Regions from separate parts of the Peribacillus sp. GL_122 genome, predicted to be linked through region 2. Evidence: riboswitches for the same ligand, from Rfam matches in the RefSeq annotation. Region 2 holds a riboswitch; each other region holds the start of a gene.

Region 1 (3,133 bases), 1.8 Mb from region 2:
ATCATTCTTACATTCATTTTTTCTATCACGGCAAAAAGTTCGGAAAGCTCACCCTCCATTGTCGTTTCTAGCGGGTGAACCTCATACTTGACACCTGATTCTTCAATGATCTTGATTGCTTCATCGACCATAGGGATGACATTTTCCCCTTTAGGAATAATCTGAATACTAATTAATGAGTTGGCCATTGTATTTCCTCCTATTTTGGTAAAAATTCATTGGTAAATGCCTTTTCAGGATCGAAATCACCTTCAAGAAGCTTATTTTCAGTCATCCATTCACTGTAATTCTTCCAAATTTCAAGCTTTTGTTCACCCCATCGCGGAGCATCATCCTGATACTTGTCTGCAAGCCACTCCTGGCTTTTCTTCACTAGTTTTGCATCAAGATCCGGTGCAGACTTAATTAACATGTCCGCTGCATCGTCAGGATTCTTAATCGCAAACTGGTACCCTTTCGAAGCTGCTTGAACGAATGCTTTAACAGTCTCCGGATCTTCTTTTATCATCTTTTCATTCGTAGTTAATACAGGCGTATAGTAATCAAGCTTATCAGAGTATTCGGTTAAGTAAACCATATTAAGCTTTTCATTTCGCAATTCAGCCTCAATGCCTGTCCATCCATAATAAATCCAGGCAAAATCTATATCCCTTTTAACCGAAGTGAAAAAATCCGTGTCTCCTGTATTGACTATATCCACTTTATTTACATCCGCATTTTCTTTTTTCATGAGTGAATCAATGATGGCCTTTTCAACCGGAGACCCCCAGCCGCCATACGTTTTCCCTTCAAAATCCTTGGGAGTTTTAATGTTCTTTGCCTCAGGGGAAGCGAATCCCGAGGTATTATGCTGAATGACGGCAGCTACCGAAACAATCGGCACGCCCTGCACGCGGGCCTGCGTTATGCCCTCCTGGTAACTCACGCCAAATTCAGATTTCCCTGAAGCGACAAGCTTATCAGCTCCGGCTTCACCTGGCATGATAATTTCCACATCAAGACCTTGTTCTTTAAAATAACCTTTTTCCTTGGCTACATACAATCCTGTATGGTTTGTATTCGGTGTCCAATCGAGCACGACCGATACTTTTTTTAATTTTTCATTTCCTTCATTTTTAGATGCTTCTTCTTTTTCATTAGTTCCGCCTGCACCGCATCCAGCCAAAAGGAACAACGAAGTTAACAGTGGCAAGAATTTATTCAAGTCATTATCCTCCTACACATCATATAAGTTCCATATGCCGGAACCATAATGGGGCTCCAGGGTTTATTCAAATACTGGATAAAAAAGCAAAAAACGCCCGAAGATGAATTCGGACGTTAACATACAAAACAGAAAATCAGTAATAATATGTTCCCTCCGCTGGCATCATCCAGATCAGGTTCAAAGAGTCAGCATCTAAAGGATGCAATCTCAGCCAGCATACTGGCCCCCCTACATTTCTCGCACATATGAACTTTTCTCTCTCATTATATCAATTCATGGGGAAAAAGGAATACTAATTTGCTTCTTCTCGCTAATTGGAAAGGTATTCCTTGCACTCTAGGATATCTAGCAAAACATCTTTTGGAATGAAAGCAATAAAATTCTGCCTCTTTTCATTCCAATCATTCTCGGCTGCAACGCTGACTGACACGTTCCAAATAGTCAATTCAAAGCTTGCATTCATATAATGAGCATTACATGTAGACATTTTTGTTTACCGGTTTTATAAACCGTTAATTTCATAAGTAAAAGGTGGATATGATCATGATAAAGATTAATCACAAATGGTTAGATGTCAGTCAAATCCAACCAGGAATAGCATCTGCTAAATCGCTTGAAATTGTCCATTTGCTGGCGGAAGATTCTAACGTCTTTGAATATCGGAACTTTGGAGAGTTTAATTTCGAGATACAACTGAGGAACCGAGTCATTGCGGCAGCTATTGCGTTGGATAAAAGTAATGTAGAATTTTCCACACTTGAGGAATCGGAAAGCAATAAACAATATTGGCGCCTTTCAAAGGATGGCACCTTTACCCTTCAGCCAGGGATTCTCCCTCATGCTGCACTCGTTGACATTTTCATAAATGGAAGGCTTTATGCTTTCGAATGCGGGACAGCAATAGTCGTCACTTTTTTAAAGGCCATTTTGGATTTAATCGGCCCGAGGAATTTCGACAACCTTTTTTCAAACCTAGTTTTATATGACTGGCACCCTCCACAAAATATGGCTCTCATCATTCATAAAGGAAGGGATTATTCACCAGGTGATTGTGTTTACTTCAAAAACCCTGAACACGACGAGTCAACTCCTGAATGGCAAGGTGAAAATGCCATATTATTAGGAAATAACCTCTTTTATGGCCACGGGATCGGGATTACCAGTGCACAGGGAATCATCACTGAATTAAATAGCAATAGAAAGCCATTCGCCACCATATCAGCATTCCTGACAGATCATATCATTTTCCTGGATAGTTCCTTCTATAGTCAATTCCAACTAAATATCCCCCGTGCAAAGCCTGATCACAGTCCTGTCAGCCTTTCCAATTGTATTGTTTCTGAAATAGGTTCGAATATTTACCTTTCATGACCCTGGCATTTCACTTATGCCGTAAAACTGCTTCATTAAAACTGGCATATCAAAAAATGCTTGGGGAGAAATCTCCCAAGCATTTTTTGTTATTCACGCACCAATATTCCTTTTGCCTTTGAACCTGCGGGCACTTGCCTGACCCCATTTCGTTATGGATAATGTATAAACAGCCAAGGCTGACCATATGAACAAAAAGGCTAAAAGATGTGCTTTAGTAAAACTTTCATGATAGACGAATACCCCGATCAATAAAGATAAGGTCGGAGCGATATACTGAAAAATGCCAAGCATCGATAACGGGATCTTCTCCGCCCCTTTCGCAAAATATAAAAGAGGCAATGCCGTGACAATCCCGCCGCCCACCAACAGCAGGCTTGTGCTTCCCTCTGTAAAGAATTGCATTTCTGACCTGTTCATCAAGTATATCAGGTAACCCAGAGCAAGAGGCGTTACCATCATCGTTTCGAGCGTCAGCCCGATCGCCGATTCGGCCTTGATCATTTTTTTTGCCAGACCGTATAATCCGAACGTCATGGCCAAAACAAGAGAGAT
Region 2 (3,133 bases):
GCAGCTTAATAAATCCATATTGACTAAATGGTGAAAGTGGAGGGAAATATGATGAATAAAAGAATGGCATTTATTACCGGTGCTGGAAGCGGAATTGGCAGAGAGATTGCAAAAAAATTGGCTTCTCGCAATTTTAACATCATAGTGGCTGATATAAATCATAAAAATGCTGAGGAAACGGTTACTTTAATCGAAAAGTCGGGTTTTGAAGCTAGAGCGGTCCATTGTGATGTAACGAAATTAGAAAGTGTTAAAAAAGCCGTTGAAGAATCAGTGAACCATTATCATAGAATAGATATATTGGTTAATAATGCAGGCTGGGATAAGGTGGAACCTTTTTTAAAAAGTGATCCTAGCACTTGGAAAAGGATTATCGATATTAATTTACTTGGGCAGATCCATACTTGCAAGGAAATTTTACCTCTCATGATTGAAAATGGTTACGGAAAGGTAGTGAATATTGCATCCGATGCAGCTAGAGTAGGATCAAGTGGAGAGGCAGTTTATTCGGCTGCTAAGGGAGGGGTGATTGCCTTCACAAAAACGATAGCAAGAGAAATGGCACGTCACAAACTCAACATCAATTGTATTGCGCCAGGTCCTGCTGATACGCCCCTATTTCAAGAAATAGGCTCATATAATGAAGGTATAGCAGGCGCCTTGGAAAAAGCGATTCCATTTCGTCGGCTAGCTCAACCAGAGGACATTGCCAGTGCCGTTGCCTATTTCGTTTCGGAAGATGCCGGGTATATTACGGGGCAAACTCTTTCCGTAAATGGTGGATTAACAATGGTTTAATCAATCAAGTTAGGTGGTTATGCAAGATTGAAAGGCTAGTAAACCAAAAGCATTAGGTTGAAAACTTTTCTAATACGTTTGACAATTGGATTTATCGTGTTAATATAAAGGCAAATGAAAATTAAATATACAATTTGTACCACTAGGGGTGCTTTATAGGTAAAAGTTGATTTTACCGCAGAAGCTGAGATTAAAGTATGACTTTAAGACCCTTAGAACCTGATCTGGTTTATACCAGCGTAGGGAAGTGGGGTCTGGAACAATACGTTTCTGTATTTTTCAAGCACAACCACTTTCTTTACGTTTAAGAAAGTGGTTTTTTGTTTGCAAAAAAAGGGGTGATAAAGGTTTTTTTCTGTAAGATTCATTGAAAAATACAATTTGGAGGTAATGGACATGAAGTTTTCAGAGGAAATTCGTCGGGAAGTTGATCATATTTGGGAAGCTAGTTTTAATCACCCGTTTGTTGCAGGAATAGGAGATGGCACATTACCATTGGAGTGTTTTCGTTTTTATGTCATGCAAGATGCCTATTATTTATCTCATTTTGCCAGGGTTCAAGCTTTAGGGGCAGTCAAAGCTACAGATTTACATACAACAAGCAGGCTTGCCGGCCATGCACAAGGAACATATGAAGCGGAGTTGAAACTTCATGAGAATTTTTCTGAGAGATTAGGCATCACAAAAGAAGAAAGGGAAAATTTCAAACCTGCCCCGACTGCTTATGCTTATACTTCCCATATGTATCGTGCAGCTTATTCGGGACATTTAGGGGATGTTATTGCAGCTATCTTGCCGTGTTACTGGCTGTATTATGAAATAGGTGAAAAGCTGCAAGGGTGCGTACCCGAAGAGCCGATTTATCAAGAATGGATAGCGGCTTACGGAGGAGAGTGGTTCCGCACTTTGGTGGAAGAACAAATTGCAAGGCTTGATGAGATTGCTGAAAAAGTAACAGACGAAGATAAGGAGAGAATGAAAGAGCATTTTATCCTTAGCAGCCAATATGAATACTCATTTTGGGAAATGGCTTATCGTTTAGAGACATGGCCTGTGCATCAGGAAACACTAGAAGTATAAAGGAGAATGAAATAATGAAAAAAGGATTGAAATTAACTGATATATTAGTCACGATTGTGATTGCGGTAGCATTTGGAATCGTTTATATCCTTTGGGGTTCGATTTACTATTCCGTTAAACCATTAGGATTACATCTGGATCAACTTATTTATGGAATGTGGTTTATAGCTGGTCCCGTCGCCTTTTTAATTTTACGGAAACCGGGTGTGGCACTTTTGGCGGAGATTGCTGCAGCTTCCGGGGAATTCTTTCTAGGTTCTCCATGGGGGCTGACCGTACTGTTATATGGGGTGGTCCAAGGTTTGTTCGCGGAGCTGGTGTTCATGGCGTTCAAATATAAAAAATTCAATATGTCGGTGACTGTTTTAGCTGCGGTAGCTTCCTGCCTTGCATCAGTAATAATGGATTTTGCATACGGGGAAATAGGTGCGCTTTCTACTTGGAATCTTTTGTTGTTCATGATAGCGAGGTTTGTGGGTTCCGTATTCTTTGCAGGTGTGACTGCCTATTATCTAGTCAAGGTTCTGGAAGCAACAGGAGTAACCAATCTTGTTCGTCCGGTTACAAGTAAAGATTATGCAGAACTGGATCAAAAGTAGAGGTTGAGGGCCATGGAACCAATCGTTTCAGTTGAGAAGTTAAGAATGAAATTTCCCGGTGATGAATCTTTGATATTCAAGGATCTATCCTTATCGTTTGATAAAGGAGAAAAAGTGTTATTGTTGGGACCATCAGGATGTGGTAAATCCACACTTCTGCAAGTGTTAAGCGGTTTGATTCCGAATTCCATCGAAGTACCGATGAAAGCGGATAAATTGAAATGCCCTTCTTCATGGGGATATGTTTTTCAAGACCCTGATAGTCAGTTTTGCATGCCATTTGCCGATGAGGAAATTGCCTTCGTACTTGAGAATCTTTCCATCCCTAGAGAAGAAATGAGAGAGAAGATCCAAAATCATTTCCGTAAAGTAGGATTGAACCTAGGCCATACAAGTATAGAAACATTATCAGGCGGGATGAAACAGCGTCTGGCAATCGCTTCAGTATTGGCCCTTGAACCAGAAGTAATATTTTTAGATGAACCGACCGCCATGCTTGATCCGGAAGGAACAAAAGAAATCTGGGACTTATTGAAGGAAGTCGGACGAGACAAAACGGTTATTATCGTCGAGCATAAAATTGACCATGTTTTAGAATTCATCGAACGAATCGTGCTTTTAAACGATGAAGGTCAAATCATGGCTGATGGTCCAAG
Region 3 (3,133 bases), 1.0 Mb from region 2:
TGGGGTTAAAAGTGTTGCAAGCGGAAGCAAATCCATTTTTAAGGCAGAGACAGCCTTTTCGTCGAGCAAATGATGGCCGCTTTTGGAAATCATGACAGGGTCAAGGATAACGATGGCAGGCAAGAAGGTTTTAAGGGACGCAGCGACAGTTTCCACGATTTCTTTTGATCCAAGCATGCCTATTTTTACTGCATCGACATGAATATCTTCAAAGATAGCTGCAATTTGATCTGATATGATTGCTGTTTCAATTGGCTGTACTGAACGGACTTCCATTGTATTTTGTGCGGTTACGGCTGTGATGGCAGACATTCCAAAGACACCATGTGCAGAAAATGTTTTTAAATCCGCTTGTATTCCAGCGCCGCCCCCTGAATCAGAGCCTGCGATGGTTAATGCTGTTTTCATAAAAAAACCCCTTCATATAATTATTTTTTAGAAGTATTTTAAGTAATATGAAAGCTAAAATCGCACCAGCGAATGAACTGAGCATAAAAGCCGGTAAAAAACCAAAAAGAGCAGCTTTTTCTCCCAATAGGAGGAGGGCAAGTGGATAACAGGCTAGGGAACCGAGAATACCGGTCCCGATCACTTCCCCTAAACAGGCGAATTTTAAGCTTTGTGTTTTTCGATAAAGGATGGCAGCCAAAAGTGCACCGATCATGCTCCCGGGAAAGGCAAAAATTGAACCGGTACCAGACATGTTTCTAATGATGGAAACTAAAAAAGCTTGTGTCACAGCATAAGCTGGCCCCAATAGAACGGCAGTCATGACATTTGCCAGATGCTGAATAGGAAAGACCTTTGCAAATCCTGCAGGTATGAAAATAAATGAACTGGTCAGCGTCGTTATAGCCGTGATCATGGCAGTCAACGTCAGTTTCTTGATAGGATTCATCATCATGTCAACGACCTACAGCGGCCAATCCTGCTCATTTTGAACCATATCCCAGAATAAATATTCATATCGGGAAGTAACCAAAAAGTGCTTTTCTAATCTAAGAAGTTCCGTTTCTGGCATGCCTTCCGTCAATTCTTCCAACAAAGCGATCAGCCATTTGTGTGCTTCACCGAATTCAGGAGATGAATAGGACCTTATCCAATCTGCGTAGCGATTGTTTTCCAATGCTGCTCCATTTTGTTCTTTTAATAGCAAACCGATTTCATAATAATCCCAAGCGCAGGGCAGGAGACAGGCGATCAAGTCTGCCAAAGTCCCATGCTGAGCTGCATTTAGCATGTATCCTGTATAGGCTAGAGTGGTTGGAGTAGGCTCTGTATCTTCCAATTCCTTGGAACTGATCCCGAATTCGGAAGCATAATGCCGATGAATATCCATTTCCACTTGAAGGGTTTCATTTAAAATACTCGCAAACTTTGCCATGGTTTCGATGTTATGAGCTTTGATGACACCTAAAGCAAAGAGCTTGGAATAATCCATAAGATAGATATAGTCCTGCTTCAGGTAATAGGCAAATTTGTTTTCAGGAAGCGTACCATTTCCAATTGCCTGGACAAAGGGATGTGAATGGTTCCTTTTCCAAATTTCTTTTGACCGTGCATGTAGTCTATCACTGAATGGTTCTAATTTAACATTCTCCATTGTTCATCCTCCTTTAGAATGGATCTCCTTGTTAATGAAAAAACCCGTTCCTGAATACGGAACGGGGTAGATGGATATAGTCTGTAAATGGACGATATCATCCACTTCCCTCCGCCGGTATGAGCCGGTTCAGGTTCAAAGGGTCCGGAACTAATTCCATCTCAGTCTTAAAAAAGACTCCCCTAGTGGTGTGAATTGTATGTAATTACTGACATCATATCAGAAAGACAAGAAAATGCAACCCGCATTTGAAAGAGGGACCATTTTATGTCCAGGAAAAAAGGGAGAACCAGGTAATTGACTTTTGATGGTTATTAGGATAAAATCATGTCTACATCATTTATATATCGATTTCTTATCCAGAGAGGTGGAGGGACTTGGCCCAACGAAACCTCGGCAGCGGACCCGTTTTGGGAACTGTGCTAAATCCAACAAGCATATGCTTGGAAGATAAGAAGAGCCGTACGGACACTGTCAGCCTCTTCTTGAATTAGAAGGGGCTTTTATTTTTGGGAAATAACGTTTAGTGACATAATGGAAAAGGTATATATAATTTGGTGAAAATCAAACAAGTTGATAAAGTTTAGCTAACTAGAAGCAGGCTCTAGGAAGACTAGGAAAGGAGCCATTTACATGGCAGAATTATTTAAGAGGATTGAACAGAGGAAGGCAAAGCTTATTGAAGAGTTATTGGCCAATGGAGTATACAAAACCTCTGATGAAAGGCACCTTTATGATGCCCCATTAAAAGTACTTGAAGATGAATATAAGATTGTTATAAATAGACCAAATACTGAGTCACCTTCTGAATGGATGACATAGTAAACGATGGACTATATTTTGGGTTTTTGGATAAGGGATATGATGTAAGCATTCGCAGTCTACACTAGTGGATGCTTTTTTTGCGTTTGATAGAAAATGACACAAAATATACATAATTTTAGAATGAAATAGTCATTTTGTCACATTTATCCTTTAAAATAACACATTTAATTTCTGAAAAATAGTTGATTTTTACTAGTAGTTTCATTATGATGAAAGTGTAAAAATATTGAATAAATGGGAGGTGGCTATATAATGCCTTGCCGTAAGGTAACGATAGAAAAAGTAGAAGAGAAGAGAAAAGAAATGATCAACTTGGCAGCAATTTACGGCTTAACAAGTCTGCTAACTGTTCAAGCCAGTCAAGAATTGGATATGCTATTAAATGCGTTAACAAGTAAAAGAGATTCTGAACATTTTCCCCTCCAGAAAGCATATAGGTATTTTTAAATTAGCCAATTCGACCTCGATTAATATGAAAAAGCTACTGCTCAAGGCAATAGCTCTAAAGAATAATATTAAATATCGACACGTTTACCAAGAATGACCAAATCCCGCTCAATGCCATCCAGCTCGGCAACTTGAGGTAAATGTGCCCATTCTTCAAACCCGAATTTGGAAAAAAGCTTAAGGCTTGGTGTATTGTGGGCGAATATGAAACCCAATAGAGTCTTAACACCTAATTTTGGACTCAATTCAATGGCCTTT
Region 4 (3,133 bases), 1.6 Mb from region 2:
CGACTTTATTTGGTGTGGAGGAATGGCAGGAATGTTATAGCAGTGATATGTCGAGAGCTGTCAAGACAGCGGAACATATCTATCCAGGTACGGTTCATCGGATGGAGGAGCTGCGGGAAATACCTTCCCCTCCTCTTAAAGGAAAGGTTAAGCTGCCGTTCATCCTTTGGGCCATCTGGATTCGCTGCTGCTCGGTAATCAACAAGCAGACAAGGGCGGAAATTAAGATCGCAGAGCGAAGAATCAATAAAGTATTGGATGAGGTCTTAGCAAAGGGGGACAGGGATGTTCTGATCGTGAGTCATGCCGCCCTCATGGTATATATAAGGAAAGAGCTGATACGACGTGGGTTCACTGGTCCAAAATTCAAGATTGCCAGTAATGGAAAGCTTTATGTATTTGAAAGATGATAAAGGGGAAAATATTAGGTTTCCCACCAGAAAGGGTAAGTCATTTTTGCTTATTTTAAGAAAGAGGAAGGCATTTTCCGAATAGTTATTCTTTTTTTATTGGTTGTGGTTTATTATTGTAATAGTGTAATTTTTACGAATTCAATAATAGGGAAAGAGGGGTGGACATTTTGCTGAAGGCAGTTTTTTTTGATTTAGATGATACATTACTATGGGATCAGAAAAGTGTAAAAGAGGCTTTTGTGGCCACATGCGAAGTGGCTAAGGAGAAATATGATCTGAATGTCGACGAGTTTGAAGAAGCGGTGCGAAAGGAAGCACGTGAGCTTTATTCTTCTTACGATACATATGCATTCACTCAAATGATCGGAATCAACCCATTTGAGGGATTATGGGGAAATTTTCAGGATGATCATGATGAATTCCGGAAGATGGCCGGGATTGCACCGGCTTATCGGAAAGAAGCGTGGACGAGAGGTTTGAAGGCATTAGGGATCGATGATCCGGAATTTGGGCTTGAACTGGCAGAACGTTTCCCGGCCGAGAGACGCAAAAAGCCATTTATCTATGAAGAATCCTTCCGTGTTCTGGATGAATTAAAAGGGAAGTACAAATTGCTATTGCTTACGAATGGATCTCCTGAACTGCAAAATACCAAACTTGAAATTACGCCTGAACTGGTTCCTTATTTCGACCAAATCGTGATTTCAGGCGCATTTGGACGAGGTAAACCAGATGCCTCCATTTTTGAGCATGCTTTGGAAATCATGGAGCTTGATAAGGATGAAGTATTGATGGTCGGCGATAATTTAATGACCGATATCCTTGGAGCATCACGGGTAGGTATAAAGTCGGTTTGGATAAATCGCCATGATAAGGAACGGAATGAAGTGATTCCAACCTATGAAATCAAGCATTTAGAGGAGCTTTACCCAATCCTTGAGAGCCTGGGGAAATAATTAACGGTCCTCTCCAAATAACAAATTTTGGAGAGGTGTAATGAAAATATTAGGTCTTTCAAATTATTTACAGAATGAAAAGGGTGAGATATAGTTACCCTGTAATCAATTAAATTATTCAGACTAGGGGTGTCCAATAAAAGTTGGGCTGAGAGAGAAGCGCTTAAGCTTCTTAACCCTCAGGACCTGATCTGGTTCATACCAGCGTGGGGAAGTTAGAATCTACTAAACAATGACATTTCAATTGGTCATTTCTGTAGTCATACTAACGTTAGCCGGGTCTTAAATATGAGATCTGGCTTTTTCGTGCGAAATGGATTGGATTTTGTCCTTTTTAAATGAACTTAAAAAGGAGAAATGAAATCATGATGAGTAATTCTGTAAATGACATGAACGTTTCAATTATGTCCAGTTTTGCCGGGAGTAAAAAAGTGTATGTTGAGGGATCTAGACCTGATATTAAAGTACCTATGCGTGAAATTAAGTTAAGTCCGACTACAGGGGCATTCGGCGAAGAGGAAAATCCGCCTTTACGAGTTTATGACACAAGCGGTTTTTATACGGATTCAGATTATCCCATTGATATTCGTAAAGGTCTTGCCCCGATTAGACGAAGCTGGGTTCTGGAACGGGAAGATGTTGAAGAGTATGATGGCCGTGAAATAAAGCCCGAAGATAACGGGTATAAAAAAGTTGAGTCACAATCCAACGCCGAAGTTTTTCCGGGATTGAAAAGAAAACCATTGCGTGCAGTGAAAGGCCAAAACGTAACCCAGCTCCATTATGCCCGTAAAGGTATCATTACTCCAGAAATGGAGTTCATTTCGATCAGGGAAAATGTAGCCCCTCAGTTTGTAAGAGAAGAGGTAGCTAGCGGACGGGCTATCATTCCGGCAAATATTAACCATCCTGAAAGTGAGCCAATGATCATCGGACGTAATTTTCATGTGAAAATAAATGCGAATATTGGAAATTCCGCTGTTAGTTCATCGATCGAAGCTGAAGTGGAGAAAATGACTTGGGCTACACGATGGGGTGCAGACAATATAATGGATCTTTCCACTGGAAAGAACATTCACACGACTCGGGAATGGATTATCAGAAATTCACCTGTGCCAGTTGGGACGGTTCCGATATATCAAGCATTGGAAAAAGTGAATGGAGTCGCGGAGGATTTAAATTGGGAAGTTTTCCGGGATACATTAATCGAGCAGGCTGAGCAAGGTGTCGATTACTTCACCATACACGCTGGTGTGCTTTTGCGATACATCCCAATGACAGCAAAGCGAGTTACGGGAATCGTTTCCCGAGGGGGCTCCATCATGGCACAATGGTGCTTGGCCCACCACCAAGAAAGTTTTCTCTATACTCACTTTGAAGAGATTTGTGAAATCATGAAGGCGTATGATGTCTCTTTCTCATTAGGTGACGGCCTCCGTCCGGGATCCATTGCAGATGCAAACGATGAGGCACAATTTGCTGAATTGGAAACACTTGGGGAACTGACGAAGATTGCTTGGAAGCACGATGTTCAAGTCATGGTGGAGGGACCTGGTCACGTACCGATGCATTTAATTAAAGAAAATATGGATAAGCAGCTGGAAGTCTGTCAAGAAGCACCATTCTATACCCTGGGACCATTGACAACGGATATAGCTCCTGGATACGATCATATCACTTCTGCGATTGGTGCTGCCATGATCGGATGGTTTGGAACTGCCATGCTTTGTTATGTGACACCGAAAGAGCATTTGGGACTTCCGA

The links. Region 2 has a riboswitch for thiamine pyrophosphate ahead of tenA (thiaminase II). Riboswitches for the same ligand answer to the same signal wherever they lie in the genome.
Region 1: another riboswitch for thiamine pyrophosphate. It lies ahead of AC3ISB_RS20590 (ABC transporter substrate-binding protein); the one in region 2 lies ahead of tenA (thiaminase II).
Region 3: another riboswitch for thiamine pyrophosphate. It lies ahead of tenA (thiaminase II); the one in region 2 lies ahead of tenA (thiaminase II).
Region 4: another riboswitch for thiamine pyrophosphate. It lies ahead of thiC (phosphomethylpyrimidine synthase ThiC); the one in region 2 lies ahead of tenA (thiaminase II).

What each region holds. Positions count from the first base shown of each region.
Region 1 covers NZ_CM174415.1:4,258,079-4,261,211, forward strand. Annotated here, with positions in the region: gene AC3ISB_RS20585 (thiamine-binding protein) at 1-188, opposite strand, end outside; gene AC3ISB_RS20590 (ABC transporter substrate-binding protein) at 200-1,204, opposite strand; TPP riboswitch at 1,339-1,447, opposite strand; gene AC3ISB_RS20595 (protein-glutamine gamma-glutamyltransferase) at 1,751-2,578, shown strand; gene rarD (EamA family transporter RarD) at 2,672-3,133, opposite strand, start outside.
Region 2 covers NZ_CM174415.1:2,432,229-2,435,361, forward strand. Annotated here, with positions in the region: gene AC3ISB_RS11735 (SDR family NAD(P)-dependent oxidoreductase) at 49-798, shown strand; TPP riboswitch at 933-1,061, shown strand; gene tenA (thiaminase II) at 1,195-1,878, shown strand; gene AC3ISB_RS11745 (ECF transporter S component) at 1,893-2,477, shown strand; gene AC3ISB_RS11750 (ABC transporter ATP-binding protein) at 2,490-3,133, shown strand, end outside.
Region 3 covers NZ_CM174415.1:1,412,577-1,415,709, forward strand. Annotated here, with positions in the region: gene thiD (bifunctional hydroxymethylpyrimidine kinase/phosphomethylpyrimidine kinase) at 1-408, opposite strand, end outside; gene thiW (energy coupling factor transporter S component ThiW) at 377-898, opposite strand; gene tenA (thiaminase II) at 914-1,603, opposite strand; TPP riboswitch at 1,693-1,797, opposite strand; SAM riboswitch class I at 1,956-2,060, shown strand; gene AC3ISB_RS06890 (Fur-regulated basic protein FbpA) at 2,237-2,425, shown strand; gene AC3ISB_RS06895 (aspartyl-phosphate phosphatase Spo0E family protein) at 2,681-2,875, shown strand; gene AC3ISB_RS06900 (GNAT family N-acetyltransferase) at 2,944-3,133, opposite strand, start outside.
Region 4 covers NZ_CM174415.1:806,682-809,814, forward strand. Annotated here, with positions in the region: gene AC3ISB_RS03915 (histidine phosphatase family protein) at 1-410, shown strand, start outside; gene AC3ISB_RS03920 (HAD family hydrolase) at 581-1,369, shown strand; TPP riboswitch at 1,485-1,599, shown strand; gene thiC (phosphomethylpyrimidine synthase ThiC) at 1,735-3,133, shown strand, end outside.